DNA from 4 places in the Citrobacter rodentium NBRC 105723 genome. Region 1 is predicted to be linked to each of the others. Evidence: predicted binding sites of a transcription regulator. Region 1 holds the regulator's gene; each other region holds the start of a gene.
What was found. The regulator Fur, encoded in region 1, represses iron uptake genes when iron is present. The targets are predictions, from matches to a motif close to ATAATAATGAGAACNACTATCAA.
Positions count from the first base shown of each region.

Region 1 (2,204 bases):
CTTTACTCATGGCAATCACTGGCATTTTTTTCGGCAGCGACACCGGGAATACCGAAAATATCGCAAAAATGATTCAAAAACAGCTTGGTAAAGATGTTGCCGATGTGCACGACATTGCAAAAAGCAGCAAAGAAGATCTCGAAGGCTATGACATTCTCCTGCTCGGCATCCCGACCTGGTACTACGGCGAAGCGCAGTGCGACTGGGACGACTTTTTCCCGACCCTGGAAGAGATTGATTTCAACGGCAAGCTGGTGGCGCTGTTCGGCTGCGGCGACCAGGAAGATTACGCGGAATACTTCTGCGACGCATTAGGCACCATCCGCGATATTATTGAACCGCGCGGCGCGACCATCGTCGGCCACTGGCCAACCGCCGGCTATCATTTTGAAGCGTCAAAAGGGCTGGCCGATGACGATCACTTTGTTGGCCTGGCTATCGACGAAGACCGTCAGCCGGAACTGACCGCTGAGCGCGTGGAAAAATGGGTTAAGCAGATCTCTGACGAACTGCACCTCGACGACATCATCAACGCCTGATGAAAACGCGGCGCAGCTCAGTTTGCGCCGCATCAATAGATAAAAGCAATCAAAATAATTGCTACAAATTTGTAACTTTCTTGCCCATCCCTGTACAATGTGCGGGAGTTATTAGGTGGCGCTCTCATTTCCAGGCAATACCACGTTTTTTATTAACATTTGCCCGAGGCTTGCAGTTTTCATTTAAGGATGGCGGTCCTATAATGAGAGGCATTATCTCGAGTGCAATTTCTGTCACTTCTTGTATGAAGTGAATCGTTTAGCAACAGGACAGATTCCGCATGACTGACAACAATACCGCATTAAAGAAGGCTGGCCTGAAAGTAACGCTTCCTCGTTTAAAAATTCTGGAAGTTCTTCAGGAACCGGATAACCATCACGTCAGTGCGGAAGATTTATACAAACGACTGATCGACATGGGTGAAGAAATTGGCCTGGCGACCGTGTATCGCGTACTGAACCAGTTCGATGACGCCGGTATCGTCACCCGCCACAATTTTGAAGGCGGCAAATCCGTTTTTGAGCTGACCCAGCAGCATCATCACGATCACCTTATCTGCCTTGACTGCGGCAAAGTGATTGAATTCAGCGACGACTCTATCGAAGCGCGCCAGCGTGAGATTGCGGCGAAACATGGTATCCGCCTGACGAACCATAGCCTCTATCTGTACGGCCACTGCGCCGAAGGCGACTGCCGCGAAGACGACCACGCGCACGACGCGAAATAATTTACCTCGCGATGAAAAGCCAGCCTGTCGGTTGGCTTTTTTTATGGCTTCAGCCCCCTTCCCTCCACCGCCTTGTTGCTTTAATGTAAAAATCTCCTCCTCCTCTTCTTATCCGGAGTCTCGAAATGGAACTTCGTCAGCTGCGTTATTTCGTGCGCATTGTGGAAACCGGCAGCATGGGCAACGCGGCGCTCGACCTTGATATTGGCGTCTCCGCGCTGAGCCAGCAGATGACGCGGCTGGAGAATGAACTCGCCATCCGCCTGCTGCAACGCACCTCACGGGGCGTCACGCCGACCAATGCCGGGCTGGCCTTTTACTCCCAGGCGCAGCTGGCGCTACGCCACGCCGACGATGCCGTCCTCGCCGCGCGCGAGGCGCGCCTCTCCGGACACGTCAGCGTCGGTATGGCGCCAAGTACCGCCTCGGTGCTGGGTATGCCGTTTATCCATGCGATGCGGGAAAGCTACCCCGACGTCCGCCTGCATGTAGTGGAAAGCCTTTCCGGTAATCTGGAGCGGATGATCAATACCCGTCAACTGGATTTAGCGGTTGTTTTCCAGAAAGAGAAAATCCTGCGCTGGAGCGCCAGGCCGGTGCTGGAAGAGCGGCTGTTTCTGATCGGCGCGCATGACCTGCTGGCGAATCTTCCCGACGAGCGCATCACCCCGGTGCAGCTCTCCTCTGTCCCGCTGATTATGCCAAGCCTCGGGCACGGGCTGCGCGGCAGACTGGAGGCCATCGCGCAGGAGCACGGCCTGCACATTGAAATTGCGGCTGAAATAGACGGACTGGCGCTGTTAATGCGGGCGGTACGCGAAGGACTTGGCGCGACGCTACAGCCCGGCGCGGCGGTATCACACCTTGACAGGGATGCGCTGAGAGTGATCGGCGTCGACAATCCGGTACTCAGTCGTCCCAATTTTCTGGTCAGTTT
Region 1 is NZ_CP082833.1:4,837,432-4,839,635, forward strand. It holds gene fldA (flavodoxin FldA) at 9-539, shown strand; partial or broken gene K7R23_RS26020 (fur leader peptide) at 743-828, shown strand; gene fur (ferric iron uptake transcriptional regulator) at 821-1,267, shown strand; gene tcuR (tricarballylate utilization LysR family transcriptional regulator TcuR) at 1,393-2,204, shown strand, end outside.

Region 2 (2,204 bases), 2.4 Mb from region 1:
CTTTCACGGAGAGATAAACCGGCTTTTCCGGACGCGGCTGCGGGGTGCTGGAGGAGGCCGGCAGGTTGACCTTCACATCCACCGTCGCCAGCGGCGCGGCCACCATAAAGATGATCAGCAGCACCAGCATGACGTCGATAAACGGCGTCACGTTGATTTCATGCATTTCACCGTTATCGTCCAGATTTTCGTTAAGACGCATTGCCATGAAACATTATCCTACACGTAATTTCTGCGCGGTACGTACCGGATGCGCGGAAGCGCTCGCATCCAGATCCAGGTCACGACTTTGCAGCAGCAGCACCTGCGCGGCGATATCGCTCAGCGTCGCTTTCAGGCCGCCGATCTGACGGGCGAAGATGTTGTAAATAACCACGGCAGGAATCGCCGCCACCAGGCCAATAGCGGTCGCCAGCAGCGCTTCAGCGATCCCCGGCGCAACCACGGCGAGGTTAGTGGTTTGCGTTTGCGCGATGCCGATAAAGCTGTTCATGATGCCCCACACCGTACCGAACAGACCGACAAACGGCGAGATCGCCCCGATAGTGGCGAGGTAGCCATTTCCGCGCCCCATCTGCCGCCCGGCTGCCGCCACGCGACGCTCCAGACGAAAACCGGTGCGCTCTTTGATTCCTTCGTTGTCTTCGCTGCCTGCGGAGAGTTCAAGTTCGTTCTGCGCTTCATTAAGCAACTGCGTGTTCAGGCTTTTCGCGCCAAAGCTGGCGGCGATGTCGCTTGCCTGATCCAGTGAGCGGGCTTCAGCCAGCTGCTGCTGTTCGCGCTTGAGGCGACGCCTCTGCGAGAAGAAGTCGACGCTTTTACTGAAGAAGATAGCCCAGGTGACCACTGACGCCAGAATCAGACCAATCATCACGCACTTCACTACGATGTCAGCGTGCTGATACATACCCCAGACGGAGAGATCCGTCTGCATCAAATTATTACCCACTGTGTATCTCCAGGACGCAAATCACAAAATCTGAGCATAATAATATCAAAACGACGTCGAATTGATAGTCGTTCTCATTACTATTTACATAGTGCCGCACCTTCGGTTTCTTTTCTTTGCGCTTACGCAGTAAAACCTCATGAGGGGCACATTTGGGAAAATATTGTGCTTAATGCCGTCCGATGGGGTGCGGTTTTTACCATTCATGGTAGTTTAGACATCCAGACGTATAAAAACAGGAAAACCCACATGGCAGACAAACAACTGGATACCAGACTGATCACTGCGGGACGCAGCAAAAAGTATACGCTCGGCTCGGTAAATAGCGTTATACAGCGCGCCTCATCGCTGGTCTTTGAAACGGTGGAAGCCAAAAAGCACGCCACCCGCAACCGCGCGAAGGGCGAGCTTTTTTACGGTCGCCGCGGCACGCTAACCCACTTCTCGCTTCAGCAAGCGATGTGCGAACTGGAAGGCGGCGCCGGCTGCGCGCTGTTTCCCTGCGGTGCGGCGGCGGTCGCCAATACCATTCTGGCCTTTGTGGAACAGGGCGATCACGTGCTGATGACCAACACCGCCTACGAACCAAGCCAGGATTTCTGTAGCAAGATTCTCGGCAAACTCGGCGTCACCACCAGTTGGTTCGACCCGCTGGTCGGCGCGGATATTGTTAAGCATATCCAGCCCAACACCAGAGTGGTGTTCCTTGAGTCGCCCGGCTCCATTACGATGGAAGTGCATGACGTACCGGCAATCGTCGCCGCGGTAAGGCGCGTCGCGCCGGAAGCCATCATTATGATCGATAACACCTGGGCGGCGGGCGTACTGTTTAAGGCACTCGACTTCGGGATTGATATCTCCATTCAGGCGGCGACCAAATACCTGGTCGGCCACTCTGACGCGATGATCGGCACTGCGGTTTCCAATGCCCGCTGCTGGGATCAACTGCGGGAAAACGCCTATCTGATGGGGCAAATGGTGGATGCCGATACCGCTTATATGAGCAGTCGCGGGCTGCGAACGCTGGGGGTGCGCCTGCGCCAGCACCACGAGAGCAGCCTGAAGATTGCCGAATGGCTGGCCGCGCATCCGCAGGTTGCGCGAGTGAACCATCCGGCGCTCCCCGGCAGCAAAGGCCATGAATTCTGGAAGCGCGACTTTACTGGCAGCAGCGGTCTGTTCTCGTTTGTGCTCAATAAAAAGCTTACCGATGCCGAACTCTCCGCCCTGCTGGACCACATGGGCCTGTTCAGCA
Region 2 is NZ_CP082833.1:1,853,088-1,855,291, reverse strand. It holds gene exbD (TonB system transport protein ExbD) at 1-208, opposite strand, end outside; gene exbB (tol-pal system-associated acyl-CoA thioesterase) at 215-949, opposite strand; gene metC (cystathionine beta-lyase) at 1,199-2,204, shown strand, end outside.
Region 2: a site for Fur is predicted at 1,011-1,033, ahead of exbB (tol-pal system-associated acyl-CoA thioesterase). Genes of this name have one in related genera too.

Region 3 (2,204 bases), 100 kb from region 1:
ATACTTTCGGCCCAGAACTGCCCGTCGAGCAGGATCGCCAGCGGCCGCTCATCGTCTGTGTTCTCTGTGCTGGTAAAGACCCATACCCGACGCGTATTGCCCAGCCGTCGACTGCGCCATTGCAGTAAAACGGGAGCGGAGAGCGGCGGCTGCGGATCGTCCCACCCCGGTTGCGCAGGCGCCTGCGGCATCTCCAGCGCCGACACCGCATGGCCCCGCCCGCCCCGCCAGCTCAGCGGATTTAGCGGATCGGCAATTGCCAGCGGCAGCAGCTGTCGCCAGCCTTCACGCAACGCCGCGCGGTCAGGCGTCACGCCCGGCTTAAGGTCGGCAAAAATGTCATCGCGATCGGAGGGAATAAAACAGTAGCTGCCGCGCCAGTTGCCGCTCAGGCGGGTGCACCACTGCCAGACGTCGGTGCCGGTGATGCGCTGCATCGTCTGAGGCAGCACGTTTTGATGATGATCGGTGACGCCGGTGATATAGACCCAGACGCGCCGTACTGGTGAACGGTTTTCATCGCCCTGCGGATCGCGCCACCAGAAGGTCACCTGGTAATCACCGTCGGCTTCCTGCCGCCATTCAGGGCCGTTTTTTGACTGCCACCAGGATTCGCTGCCTACCGTTAACGCCGTCACCTTCTTAACCCCATGTTTATTGCGCAGTTTTTCAATAACCGGTGAAATATAGTGATAATACTATTGATAACTATTTTCATTTGCAATAGCGTATTGTCGCGCTGTGGGAAGCGCGAACACGTTTTAACCAACCGTACTGCGTGCTTTTTCTGGAACAGAAAGTTTTCGCAGAGGCGGCGATATCGGGCCAGATGCCCATTTCCGGCAGCTGGGACACGTGGCTAAAGAAAAGCAGGATAAACAATGAACAAGAAGATTCATTCCCTGGCCATACTGGTCAACTTAGGGGTTTATGGGATAGCGCTGCCTGCTGTGGCAGAAGAAACAACCGACTCACATGACGATACCATCGTGGTGACCGCCGCTCAGCAGAACCTGCAGGCGCCGGGCGTGTCGACCATCACCGCCGATGAAATTCGTAAAAATCCACCCGCCCGCGACGTGGCGGAAATTATCCGCACCATGCCGGGGGTCAACCTGACCGGTAACTCCACCAGCGGCCAGCGCGGCAACAACCGGCAAATCGACATTCGCGGCATGGGGCCGGAGAACACCCTGATTCTGATCGACGGCAAGCCCGTCACCAGCCGCAACTCCGTGCGTCTCGGCTGGCGCGGCGAGCGCGATACCCGCGGCGATACCGCGTGGGTGCCGCCGGAGATGATCGAGCGTATTGAGGTGCTGCGCGGTCCTGCCGCGGCACGTTACGGTAACGGCGCTGCGGGCGGCGTAGTGAATATCATCACCAAAAAAGGCGGCGATGAATGGCACGGCTCGTGGAACACCTACTTCAACGCGCCGGAACATAAAGAAGAAGGCGCGACCAAACGCACTAACTTCAGCCTGAACGGTCCGCTGGGTGGCGATTTCAGTTTCCGTCTGTACGGCAACCTCGATAAAACGCAGGCCGATGCGCGCAATATCAACCAGGGACATCAGTCCGAACGTACCGGCAGCTATGCGGACACCCTGCCCGCCGGGCGCGAAGGGGTAATCAATAAAGATATCAACGGCGTGGTGCGCTGGGATTTCGCGCCGATGCAGTCCCTCGAACTGGAAGCGGGCTACAGCCGCCAGGGCAACCTGTACGCCGGGGATACGCAGAACACCAACACCAACCAACTGGTGAAAGATAACTACGGTAAAGAAACCAATCGCCTCTACCGTCAGAACTACTCCTTGACCTGGAACGGCGGCTGGGATAACGGCGTGACCACCAGCAACTGGGTGCAGTACGAGCACACCCGCAACTCGCGCACCCCGGAAGGGCTGGCGGGCGGTACTGAAGGGATCTTCGACCCGAAAGCCTCGCAGAAGTATGTCGATGCCGATCTGAATGACGTCACGCTGCACAGTGAAGTGAGCGTGCCGCTGGATCTGCTGGTTAACCAGAACCTGACGCTGGGCACCGAATGGACCCAGCAGCGGATGAAGGACATGCTCTCCACCTCACAGACCTTTATGGGCGGCGATATTCCTGGCTATGACAGCTCTGACCGTAGCCCCTATTCGAAAGCGGAGATCTTCTCGCTGTTTGCCGAGAACAACATGGAGCTGACCGACAGC
Region 3 is NZ_CP082833.1:4,941,918-4,944,121, forward strand. It holds partial or broken gene fes (enterochelin esterase) at 1-638, opposite strand, end outside; gene K7R23_RS23565 (TonB-dependent siderophore receptor) at 882-2,204, shown strand, end outside.
Region 3: a site for Fur is predicted at 696-718, ahead of K7R23_RS23565 (TonB-dependent siderophore receptor). Genes of this name have one in related genera too.

Region 4 (2,204 bases), 1.2 Mb from region 1:
ATTGATGCCCGGCGTGACGCTGGCGTAACGATAATAAAAGTGGCTGTCGAGCTTCTGCCAGTCGAAGCCGGCCAGCAGATGATGCTGCCACTCGCCGAACCGCAGCGTTTTACTGAGCTGGTTGTCGACGTTGACGCTCTTCAGATCTTCATCGGTGGTGTAGGCAAAGCGGTCCAGCATCCAGTTCGGATTAGCGCCGTTGCCGGTGGAATAAACGCTGCGCTGATGGCTGTCCACATCGAAATAACGCGCCTGCTGGCTGAATGCCCAGCCGCTGTCAAACGCATGTTCGAAATGGTAGCCCACCATCCACTGACGCTGGCTGAATCCGCTCCACTTATCACCGGCGTAATCACGGCGGCCAGCGTAGCCGGAACGCAGCCAGGCGATGGGCAGCGGATTTGACGGCGTCAGGGACGGCGTGTTTTGCGCCAGCGCATCCAGCGTCAGGCGAGTTTTGCCGTCCGGCTGCCAGCTGACGGACGGTGCCAGCAGATAATCCTCGTAGCGGGTGGTGTGCGGCTGATCGTCCCCTGCCGTCGCCTTCCCCAGCAGCCGATAATTCCAGTCGCTGTCGCTGATTTTTCCCGTTGAGTCCAGATAGCCCTCCTGCAGATTGCGCGTACCGGTATTAAAACCGATCTCCGTTCTTTGCTCCGCCTGCGGCTTTTTGCCCTGAATATTCACCAGACCGCCCGGCGAACCGTTGCCATACAGCACCGACGCGGGGCCTTTAAGAATATCCACGCTCTCCACCAGTAGCGGGTCGATGCGCGCTTTAGTGTTGCCAGTGACGTTATAGGGCAACTGTAAGCCGTTGTAATACTCCTGATCGACAGAGAAGCCGCGAATTTTATACTCGCTCATATACGAGGTATTGCCGCGCATTTCCGTTGCCACGCCTGGCGCATAGCGCAGGATCTCGTTTAATGAACCAGCATGACGCAGGGCGATTTCCTTGTTACCAATGGTATTTATCACCTGCGGCGTTTTGCTTTCGGGCACGGCGGATTTCGTCGCGCTGTTGGTCCAGGCTGGCAGCAGGCTCTCCTGCCCGGTCGCCGAAACCACAATGGTCGATTCGTCAGCCTCGGCCGCATACGACGGAGCCGCCAGCGCCAGAGAGATACAGCCGGAGAGTGCGCAAACCTGCAAGCGTGAAGGTGTTATCATGATGAGAATAATTATATTATGCAATAGGAACGCTAATTATTCTCATTTTTATTAACAAAGCAAGATGGCACGAACGGCCAGTGAAAGATAAAGAAACGGCCCCCGCAGGAGCCGCTTTGTTAATCGCGCCGCAGCAGGCGGAAAACCCCCAGCACCACAATCGCGCCGACCACCGCGACCAGAAAACTGTGCAGGTTAAAACCGCTGATGCTGCCGCCAATACCAAACATGGTCGCCAGCCATCCCCCCACCACTGCGCCAACGATGCCGAGAATACAGGTCAGTATAAACCCCCCGCCGTCACGACCCGGCATCAGCAGTTTGGCGATAATACCGGCAATCAGACCGAAAATGATCCAGGCAATGATTCCCATGTTCAGGCCCTCGTATCAGTGAAAATCCACACGCAACGCCTTCTTGCGCCTGTAAGCTAAGTATAGGCAAGTCGTTGATCTGTGCTGCCTGCGCCCGCCTTAATTCGCAAACGCGGTGAAAAAATCACTGTTTACCTTAAGTTCCGCCGCCGGATGCCGATAACCAGCCGATAGTCCGTCAGACATCCGGGAGTTATTCCGCGTGAGCCATTATCATCAGCAGTTCCTGAAACAACATCCGCTTGCCGTCCTCGGCGTGCTTCGTGATTTACACCGCGAGCAGGTGCCGTTACGCCTTGCCTGGTCCGGCGGACAATTTATCAGCAAAATCCTCGCCGTCTCCGCTGAAAGACTGGTGATGGATTTCGGCAGCCAGCAGCAGGATAACCGCGCCGTACAGCAGGCGCGGCAGATAACCATTACCGCTGAAACCCAGGGCGCAAAAGTGGAGTTTACCGTTGAGCAGTTGCAGCGCGACGACTATCAGCAGTTGCCTGCGTTTATTACGCCGCTGCCGTCTGCGCTGTGGTTCGTTCAGCGACGGGAGTATTTTCGCATCTCCGCGCCGTTGCATCCCCCCTATTGTTGCGTGGCGACACTACCGGATAACAGTACGCTGCGTTTTCGCCTGTACGATCTCTCGCTGGGCGGCATGGG
Region 4 is NZ_CP082833.1:3,652,022-3,654,225, reverse strand. It holds gene K7R23_RS17345 (TonB-dependent siderophore receptor) at 1-1,173, opposite strand, end outside; gene K7R23_RS17340 (GlsB/YeaQ/YmgE family stress response membrane protein) at 1,293-1,547, opposite strand; gene ycgR (flagellar brake protein YcgR) at 1,750-2,204, shown strand, end outside.
Region 4: a site for Fur is predicted at 1,203-1,225, ahead of K7R23_RS17345 (TonB-dependent siderophore receptor). Genes of this name have one in related genera too.